Regions from separate parts of the Idiomarina sp. HB genome, predicted to be linked through region 3. Evidence: predicted binding sites of a transcription regulator. Region 3 holds the regulator's gene; each other region holds the start of a gene.
What was found. Region 3 encodes FliA, which starts transcription of late flagellar genes. Its sites were predicted from a motif close to CTAAAGNTNNNNNNNNNNNNGCCGATA; they were not measured.
Positions count from the first base shown of each region.

Region 1: the regulator FliA is predicted to act here: its motif matches at 1,779-1,805, upstream of VBY75_RS00355 (DUF5610 domain-containing protein).
Region 2: the regulator FliA is predicted to act here: its motif matches at 1,747-1,773, upstream of VBY75_RS00405 (flagellar protein MotY).

Region 1 is NZ_JAYLVU010000001.1:65,003-68,284, reverse strand. It holds gene VBY75_RS00365 (hypothetical protein) at 1-136, opposite strand, end outside; gene VBY75_RS00360 (zinc-dependent peptidase) at 306-1,073, opposite strand; gene VBY75_RS00355 (DUF5610 domain-containing protein) at 1,126-1,722, opposite strand; gene fadR (fatty acid metabolism transcriptional regulator FadR) at 1,958-2,668, opposite strand; gene dsbB (disulfide bond formation protein DsbB) at 2,812-3,282, shown strand, end outside.
Region 2 is NZ_JAYLVU010000001.1:72,253-75,534, reverse strand. It holds gene VBY75_RS00415 (electron transport complex subunit E) at 1-147, shown strand, start outside; gene nth (endonuclease III) at 177-812, shown strand; gene VBY75_RS00405 (flagellar protein MotY) at 818-1,714, opposite strand; gene rnt (ribonuclease T) at 1,843-2,490, shown strand; gene VBY75_RS00395 (peroxiredoxin) at 2,558-3,163, opposite strand.
Region 3 is NZ_JAYLVU010000001.1:1,071,338-1,074,619, reverse strand. It holds gene flhF (flagellar biosynthesis protein FlhF) at 1-643, shown strand, start outside; gene VBY75_RS05345 (MinD/ParA family protein) at 700-1,572, shown strand; gene VBY75_RS05340 (RNA polymerase sigma factor FliA) at 1,565-2,290, shown strand; gene cheY (chemotaxis response regulator CheY) at 2,328-2,711, shown strand; gene VBY75_RS05330 (protein phosphatase CheZ) at 2,725-3,282, shown strand, end outside.

The DNA of each region.
Region 1 (3,282 bases), 1.0 Mb from region 3:
TCGTCGACTTACTACTGTCAGTAATTTTCTTCACAGAAAATGTCTTCGCTGCACTTGCATCGACACTAATATCAGTTGGTGCACTCGTACATCCAGCAACAACTGTTGATAAAACAGCCAATACGGTCAGTTTCATATTGCCCTCTATATTGTTGCTCTATCGAGCTCCAATGTTGCCATATTGAGATTAGTTATAGACCTATTATTCAATTAACACAATAAACACTAAAACTATAACTTTAGTCTTTAGCGTGCAGAGTGACAGTGAGCATATTGCTATGGAAGTGAGCGTTAGCGCAGAGTAATTAACAAGGAGTCTGGCGGTAGAATTGACACAATAACCGGTAGACCTTCGGCATATGCTCTTTCATCGTTTCTGGGTCTTCAAAAAAAGTCTCGCTGCAGACGGCAAAAAATTCAGCCGGGCTGGTTAACGAGTAACCGTCTAGTGGTAACGGTCTGTGATGAACTGAGTCACTCTGCAGCCTTTCCCAGGCCGCTGAAAAAATATCGTGCCATTCTCCGGGCTTCATATCGGGATGCATGGGTGGCGCGCCATTGGCACCATCGCGCAACATATCAAGCTTGTGCGCAAATTCGTGTATGACAACGTTCGCGGCCTTTCCGTGACGGGAATGAGGGCCTGTATGACACACCGACTGCCATGAAAGAATCAGCGGGCCTTGCAACCAGGCCTCGCCGCTTAGCCCCGGGCTATGAGCGTGAACAACACCGTCGTCACTACGGTAAGGACGATTAGGTACAAAGTCGCCTTCATAAAGAATAATGCTATAGATGTGATCGTACCAATCTAACCCAAGGTGCAAAACAGGTACGCAGGCCATAGTTGCTATTTTAAGGCACATAGCGTCGTTGAATTGGAAGCCGCTGCCTGAAGCAAAGTTTTTACGAACCAAAAAGCGAAGAGTCATATCCCGCAGTGCATCACGCTCAGCACCTTTGTATCGCGCCACAACGGGCCAGTCAGCAACTGCGGATTCCCACTCGCTTTCTGTGAAGCCCATTTTTTTAATGCGCCGGTTTTCAAACCACGTACGCAGTCTTTTAAACATCTGTTGTTACGGCCATACTTCTTTCCATGTACGCACTATAAAAGCACTGAGGTTAATCCTCAACGCCGCTATCAGACTCTTCAGATTCGGCAGCCAGTTCCAGCATTTTTTCACGAAAGTTATCCAGACCTTTCATAACCAGCTCATAGGTTTTATCGACATCGCTTTCAACATCACCTTCATACACCTGAAAGCTGGTAAGAATATCCTTAGCGCCTTTAAAGCCCGTTTCGATACCACCACGAATAATTTCCATAAACTTGTTCAGGGTTTCTTCTTCAGACTCGCCTGCATTGATTTCTTTATAGCGACTGTAAAAGTTGGTCGCAAAAGAAACAATACGATCCGCCGTTGCTTTGGGAGAAGTATCCGTGCCGGACTCATAGGTTTTCTTCACCGCATTTTTGCCCATTACCGGCTCTAGCTCAGTATTAATGCCTTCCAGTGCCGTTTTATACAGCAAGCTTAGGGCATCATTATTGCTGCTAAGCGATACTCTCTCATGGGCACGTAAAATGGCTTCGTTTTGTGCCTGCCTGGAATTTGGAGCGACCTCTTTCGTATTGCGATTATCATCCGCTTTTACGCTATTAGCGTTTTGCTTACCAACGCCCGCTACAGAAGTGCCATTGCCTGAGATAATTGACATGATGTTGTTCCTGATAAGTCGACTATAACTTGATTTTAGTATAGCCCGTAACTGGTTATCGGCAGGTAGTGGTTAAAATTTAGGCTTTTATTAAAATGGTGCTGTGAACCTATGGATTTTTAACCGAAAGGAAATAAAGCGAGCATAAAAAATGCCTGACAACTCAGTAAGAGTCATCAGGCACTAAATAATAAGAAATTAGGCTTTATCAACAAAACTGAAAAAGCTCCCCTAATCAATCCACCAAGTCATTCGGCATATCACCACGCAGGCCATGCCAAATTTCAGCGGACTCATAACCGTACCGGCGAACCAGATTTACCGACTCGTTGTAGTCGCCTTCGCGCGCTACGGCAATTAGGTCGGCGTAGTAGTCGCGTGCTAACTGGCGAGCTTCTGACGATGAAAAGTAGTACTGGCCAATACGTGCGTACAGACCTTTAAAGCCGTTTAGTACCAACACGTAAATAGGGTTGCCGGAGGCCATAGCTAAGTCGTGGTTTAACTGGTAATCGAACTCGGCAAAGGTCTTTTCGTTGTCTTCCAGCTCACTGGTGGGCTCCAGTAGCTCAATAACCCGCTGTGGGTTATGACGAATAGCGGCACGAATATAAATAGCACTAATATTGGTGCGCGCAGATAACAGCTGATCCACAAGCTCCGGCATACCGTCTTCGTCCAAACGTGCCAGGGTTTCTAAAATATTCAGGCCGGAGGTTTCCCAAAAGTTGTTCACTTTGGTGGGTTTGCCGTGCTGAATGGTCAGCCAACCGTCACGTGCCAGACGCTGTAGCACTTCACGCAGAGTGGTTCGTGTAACACCAATAAGTTCAGACAGCTCACGCTCTGCGGGTAAGATAGTGCCCGGTGCAAAATGCCCGTTCCAGATAGATTTTACGATGTACTCCTCGGCAAAACCCGCCGGACTTTTAGCTTTTATTATCATATTCCCGCCTGTGTACTGACTAATAGAAGGATTCTAGCAGTCTTCTGTGAGGTCGGACAAGATAACTTCTGGCTTTATATCGACAACACCAAGCTATTTGGGTATGGTTTCTACGTTTTTACAGTTTCTTAAGGAAAATCACCATGCTATCTGTGGGTCAGTGGCCTAACAAACCTTTTGCCTGGTTATTATTGTTTTTGGGATGTTCGGGACTGTTAGCGGCAGCGTTGTATTTCCAGATGGTTCTGGGTTTAGAGCCCTGCGTCAAATGCGTGTATCAGCGTATGGCAGTGGTCGGCATTGGCCTGGCTGCCATTGTTGGCCTGTTTGGTTCGGGCTTTTGGTTAACTCGCTGGGCGGCTTTAATTGGCTGGCTTTACAGCAGTTACCAGGGTTTGCTCATTGCTTACGATCACTGGGACTTACAGACTTCAAAAAACGCATTTTTTGCCGTGTGTGAAAGCGCGCCAAACTTCCCTGGCTGGGCACCGCTGCATGAATGGATGCCCGGGCTTTTTGCCGCCCCCGGCTTATGCGGTGACATTGACTGGCAATGGCTTGGCTTAGGTATGCCGGGCTGGATGACAGTGATTTTCGCAGGCTTTTTACTGATA
Region 2 (3,282 bases), 1.0 Mb from region 3:
GTTAATTACCCTTTATTACTGGCTATATTACCGCCAGGAGCCTTTATTGGCATGGGCTTTATCATTGCCCTGAAAAACAAGATTGACGCTGTGCGGAGTGCCCGTGCCGAGAAGAAAACCGTTACCCGGGCACGGGTCACGGCCTAATAAAAAAACACAAATAAAAACGAACTCTTATGAATAAAAACAAGCGCTACGAAATTTTGAGTCGGCTGCGGGACAATAACCCGAACCCAACAACTGAACTGGAATATAACTCCCCTTTTCAGCTGTTAATTGCAGTCTTGTTGTCCGCTCAGGCAACCGACGTGGGTGTGAATAAAGCCACCCGTAAACTATTCCCTGCCGCACCTACCGCTGAAGCCATGCAGGCCCTGGGAGTAGATGGAATAAAAGAATACATAAAGACCATTGGTTTGTTTAACTCCAAAGCCGAAAACGCTTACAAAACCTGCAAAATTCTGGTGGAAGAATACGGTGGCAAAGTACCGGAAGACCGGGCCGCGCTGGAAGCTCTTCCGGGTGTTGGCCGAAAAACGGCAAACGTGGTTTTAAATACGGCTTTTGGCTGGCCCACTATCGCAGTCGACACGCATATATTTCGGGTGTCTAACCGCACCAAACTAGCCCCCGGTAAAAACGTTAAAGAAGTGGAAGAAAAACTGATAAAAGTGGTGCCGGCTGAGTTTAAAGTAGACGTGCACCACTGGTTAATCTTGCACGGACGTTATACCTGCATAGCCCGTAAACCAAGGTGTGGTTCCTGCGTCATAGAAGACTTGTGCGAATTTAAAGAAAAGACCAGTGACTGAGCCTTTTACAGCTCAATCATGGGTGGTTTGCTTAACTGCACAATAACACGGCGGTTGATCTGACGGTTTAACTCGCTGTCATTCGATTTAATCGGCCGGTCTTCACCGTGAGCAACGGTTTTAATACGCTCCGCATCTATACCCCGTTCGACGAAAAACTGCTGAATTTCTTTCGCCCGCTCCTCAGTTAATTCTTTGTTCGGGCCTCGCGCGCCAAGCGAATCGGTATAAGCGTCGACTAAAACCAGTTCCAAATCGTTATCCACCTGCAGGTAGTCACTAATTTGTTTTAGCTTACGCTGCGACGCAACAGTCAACTTTTCGCTTTCGGCTTCGTGGTTCAGCACCGTATACGCAATGTCGTCAAAACTGAACGGTAATAACGCATTAACACAGCTCATGAAGTCATCGTAAGCACGGCGGAAGTTCACTGAAGAAATAGAGACAGCAACTTCATCGCGGTTGTTATACCAGTCGTTGTAAAAGAATGTCGGGTAACGCCCTTTTTCCAGCTCACTCAATAAGGTCCAGGCCAGTTGCTTCTGCAGCTCGCCATCAAACTGCTTATAGAGCTTCATGTCGCCAATACGGTAACTGGACTCGCCTGGCTGCCAGCGCGGCGGAACGGACTCAATGGCAGACACACCATAGCTGTCCGGTAACTTGCGCATTTCCATTTTCATACGTAAGTTGAGCTCTTTACTCGCCTCGCTTTGAAAGCGCACCTTACCGTAACGGGGAATCTCATGCTCCATTTCACAGGCTAAACGGTTCTCTTCGCTTACCTGCCAAGCGGAGTTATCCAGGTTTGCACTGTAGTGCCTGACTGAGTTTGCCTGCGCCTGCCCAATTGATAGCAGCACAGAAGCTGAAACAGCAGTCAACATCGGCCAATTTTTCATAAGCGCCCCTGATTTATTTCTGATACGTCTGTTATCGGCACGCATTGCCGTTGCTTTAGTATTTCTGCAAGCAGAGCGTGATGATCTTTGGCATAATAGCGTTATCTTTAAGACACTACGGAAATTCTATGTCAGACAGCTCTAACTCGCTTATGAAGCAACGTTTTCGCGGATACATGCCCGTCGTGGTCGATGTCGAAACAGCGGGGTTTAACGCAAAAACCGATGCGTTACTGGAAATAGCTGCCGTCTTGCTGGATTTCGATGACAATGGTCTGTTAAAGCCCGTGGACTCTGTTCATTACCATGTACAGCCTTTCGAAGGCGCCAATATTGAACAGGCAGCTATCGACTTTAACGGCATTGATCCGCACTGCCCATTACGCGGCGCGGTAGAGGAAGGTGAAGCCCTGCGTGAGCTTTTCAAACCCATTCGTAAAGCGCAGAAAGCCGCGGGTTGTCAGCGTTCAGTTTTAGTCGGACACAACTCAAACTTTGATCACGGTTTTGTTATGGCCGCCGCCGAACGTGCTAGTTTAAAACGTAACCCGTTTCACCCTTTTGTCAGTTTTGATACCACGTCGCTTGCGGCAATGACCTTAGGGCAAACCGTACTGATTAAAGCATGTCAGGCAGCCGGTATTGAGTTTGACAGCAAACAAGCACACTCAGCCTTATATGACACCGAACGCACCGCAGAGCTCTACTGCTGGATGATCAATCGCTGGAAAGAACTCGGTGGCTGGCCACCTGAGTCTCGTCAGGACAACAGTTAATCCGAGTACAAATTTCAGACATAAAAAAAGCCGCTCAAACGAGCGGCTTTTTCGATTCAGTAAACGCTTACAGTTTGTCAGCGTTTTTAGACAGGTAAGAAGCAACGCCTTCTGCGTTTTCTTTCATGCCTTCTTTACCTTCTTCCCAGCCTGCAGGGCAAACTTCGCCGTGTTTCTGGTGGAAGTTCAGCGCGTCAACCATACGCAGCATCTCGTCGATGTTACGGCCTAATGGCAAGTCGTTAACCACCTGGTGGCGAACCATACCGTCTTCATCAATTAAGAATGAACCACGGAATGCAACACCGGCTTCTGGGTGTTCAACGTCGTACGCTTTACAAATGCTGTGACGAACGTCAGCAACCAATGGGTATTTCACCTGACCGATACCACCAGCGTCAGTTGACGTGTTACGCCATGCACTGTGAGTAAACTGAGAGTCAATTGAAACACCAATAACTTCTACGCCACGCTTTTTGAATTCGTCTAAGCGCTTATCAAATGCGATTAGCTCAGAAGGACATACGAAAGTGAAGTCCAACGGGTAGAAGAAAACAACAGCTTTTTTGCCTTTGATAGCGTCTGACAGTTTAAAATCTTCAACAATTTCACCTGAACCCAATACTGCTGCTGCAGTAAAATCAGGTGCTTTACGACCTACTAATACAGACATCGATTCTCTCCATTTAATGTTGAGTGTTAAAGCTTCACCCGTAGTGATGGGGATCCCTAAATAAAAAAACAAGGGCATCCGTCAATTTCACTACAGATTGTCTACTGTTTGCTTAAACT
Region 3 (3,282 bases):
TTTAGTCGGCCCTACCGGCGTGGGTAAAACCACCACTATTGCGAAGCTGGCTGCTCGTTACGCTCAGCGCCATGGTGCGGATAAAGTGGCATTAATTACTACGGATACCTTCCGTATTGGTGCCAGTGAACAATTACAAACCTATGGTCGTATAATAGGGTGTCCGGTAAAAGTTGCTAAAAATGCGCAAGAGCTGGCAGATGCGTTACTTTCACTGCGCCAGAAGAGCTTAATTTTAATTGATACGGCCGGCATGGGCCAACGCGACAAGCGTTTGAGCGAGCAGTTAAGTCAGCTTATCCAGAATTCAAGACTGCGTATTCGCCCATATCTGGTACTTTCAGCGACATCACAGAATCAGGTATTGATGGATGCTGTTAAGCAGTTTAAAACCTTGCCTTTATCCGGTTGCATTTTTACCAAGCTGGACGAATGCTTAAGTTTAGGTGAGAGTATCAGCGTGGCTATTGAGCATGGCTTACCAGTAGGCTATTTAACCAATGGTCAGCAGGTTCCTGAAGACATTCGTGTTGCCGATGCGAACTTTATGGTAGCGGAGGCCGAGCGTTTGCTTGATAAAAGCATTTGTTCCTCAGTGTCAGACGTGCCAAAATCGTATTGGAATGCGGCGTTTTCTCGCTGAATGAGCCGAAGTAATATGAAGCTGTTGTCAATTTAGTCAGAAAAGAGATACGCCCGATGGATCAAGCAAGCGGTCTGCGAAGAATGAAACAATCAAAAGTAAAAGTTATTGCGGTAACCGGTGGTAAAGGTGGCGTGGGTAAAACCAATGTGTCGCTGAATATGGCTATTGCAATGGCAAAGCAGGGCAAACGAGTATTGGTGCTGGACGCCGACTTAGGCCTGGCTAACGTCGATGTGATGTTGGGTCTTCGTGTTGAGCGTAATCTCTCTCATGTGTTAAGCGGCCAGTGTGAACTGGAAGATATTCTGATAGAAGGCCCTGCGGGAATAAAAATTGTTCCGGCAACGTCTGGTACACGTTCGATGGTGGATCTCAGTGAATCTGAGCATGCCGGTTTAATTAGAGCGTTTAGCCAGTTACAGGGTAATTATGACGTGCTGATTGTGGATACTGCAGCTGGCATAGGTAACACCGTTGTCAGTTTTGCCCGAGCCTCACAGGACGTGCTAGTCGTAGTTTGCGATGAACCAACATCGATTACCGATGCTTATGCTCTTATTAAAGTATTGAGCCGTGAGCAGGGGCTTTTCAAATTCAAAGTAGTTGCCAATATGGTGCGCAATATGCGTGACGGGCAAGTACTGTTCAATAAGCTCACTAAGGTTACCGACCGGTTCTTAGATGTTGCGCTGGAGCTGGCAGCAATTATTCCTTTCGATGAAAACTTGCGTTTAGCCGTGCGGAAACAGCAATCCTTTGTCATGGCTTACCCTAAATCGCCGGCGTCATTAGCGATAAAAGCACTGGCTAAGAAGGCGCTGGACTGGCCCGTTCCGGCTCAAGCCGGAGGACATTTAGAATTTTTCCTTGAACAATTGATAACTTCTGCCGATAACGAGAGTAAGCGGGATGTTGCCAATGAATAAAGCTGCCGTTTATGCCGCCACCGCTGACAACCGGAATGCCATTATTGAGCAGCATACCGGACTGGTTAAGCGTATTGCCCACCACATGATGGCGAGACTACCCGCCAGCGTGCAAGTGGATGATTTAATACAGGCAGGCATGATTGGCTTACTAGAAGCTGCGCGTAACTTTGATAACAGCAAAGGTGCCAGCTTCGAAACTTTTGCCGGCATTCGCATTCGTGGTGCAATGCTGGACGAAATTCGTCGCGGCGATTGGGCCCCTCGCTCAGTACACCGTAACCACAGACGTGTGCTGGAAGCCATTCGCCAGGTTGAAAACGAGACCGGGCGGGACGCAAAAGATACAGAAGTAGCCGCAAAACTGAATATGGGTATGGATGAATACCACCATATTTTGCGGGATGTGAGTTCAGGACGAATTGTTGGAATTGAAGATCTTGGCGTGTCAGAAGATGCGTTAATGCCAGAGCAGGTCACAGGTTCAGCTTATGAGCCACAACGAGATGTTGAGAACGCTGCGTTTCATAAAGCATTGGTTTCGACAATTTCATCGTTACCAGAACGTGAAGCCTTGGTGCTTTCGTTGTATTATGACGAAGAATTGAATTTAAAAGAGATAGGTGAAGTGCTGAGCGTGAGTGAATCACGTGTCAGTCAGATTCACAGTCAGGCAATGTTGCGGCTGAAGTCGCGAATGCAAAATTGGGTTGAATAAACTTTGGTGGTAATCGAGAGCCTCAGTGGAGGGTGCTTTGGATAAAAATATGAAAATTCTTGTTGTGGATGACTTTTCTACAATGAGACGAATCATTAAGAATTTACTTCGTGATCTTGGCTTTACCAATATTCAGGAAGCTGATGACGGTAATACGGCTTTACCCATGTTGCAGAACGGTGATTTCGACTTTGTCGTAACCGATTGGAACATGCCCGGTATGCAGGGAATTGACTTGCTACGTGAAATTCGCAAGGACGATAACCTGGCGCATTTACCGGTATTGATGGTAACGGCCGAAGCTAAGCGTGAGCAAATCATCATGGCCGCACAAGCGGGGGTTAATGGTTACATCGTAAAACCGTTTACAGCCGTAACGTTGAAAGAAAAGCTCGACAAGATTTTCGAACGTATTAGCTAAAGGGCGAATGACTATGTCTGATAACGCCCATGATATTTCTCTGGAGCAAGCCAAGGAACTCGTAGCCTTGCTTGAAGACGGGAAGCAGCAGCAGGCAAATCAATTACTGGAAGACGTTTACAACCGTCGTAACGACAAGTTGTTTACCTCTGTCGGCCAGTTAACACGCGACCTCCACGAAGCACTTCAGGACTTTCAGGTAGACCCTCGCATTGTGCAAATGACACAAGATGATCTTCCTGATGCGCAAAACCGTTTGTTGTATGTCATTGAGAAAACCGAAGACGCAGCCAATAGAACAATGGATGCGGTAGAGGCTTGCCTGCCGTTAGCAGATGAGATGCATCAGCGTGTAGAGAAGGTCATGCCGGCCTGGAACAGGCTGATGAGTAACGATATTGAGTTAAATGAATTCAAGTCTTTATGCCATCAGGTCGATGACGTACTTAAGCGCTGTGGTGAAAACATGCCACAAGTGCATGGGTTGATGACTGAAGTATTGATGGCTCAGGACTTTCAGGATATTACCGGGCAAGTCATTCGCCGGGTTATTCAGTTAGTTGAAGACGTT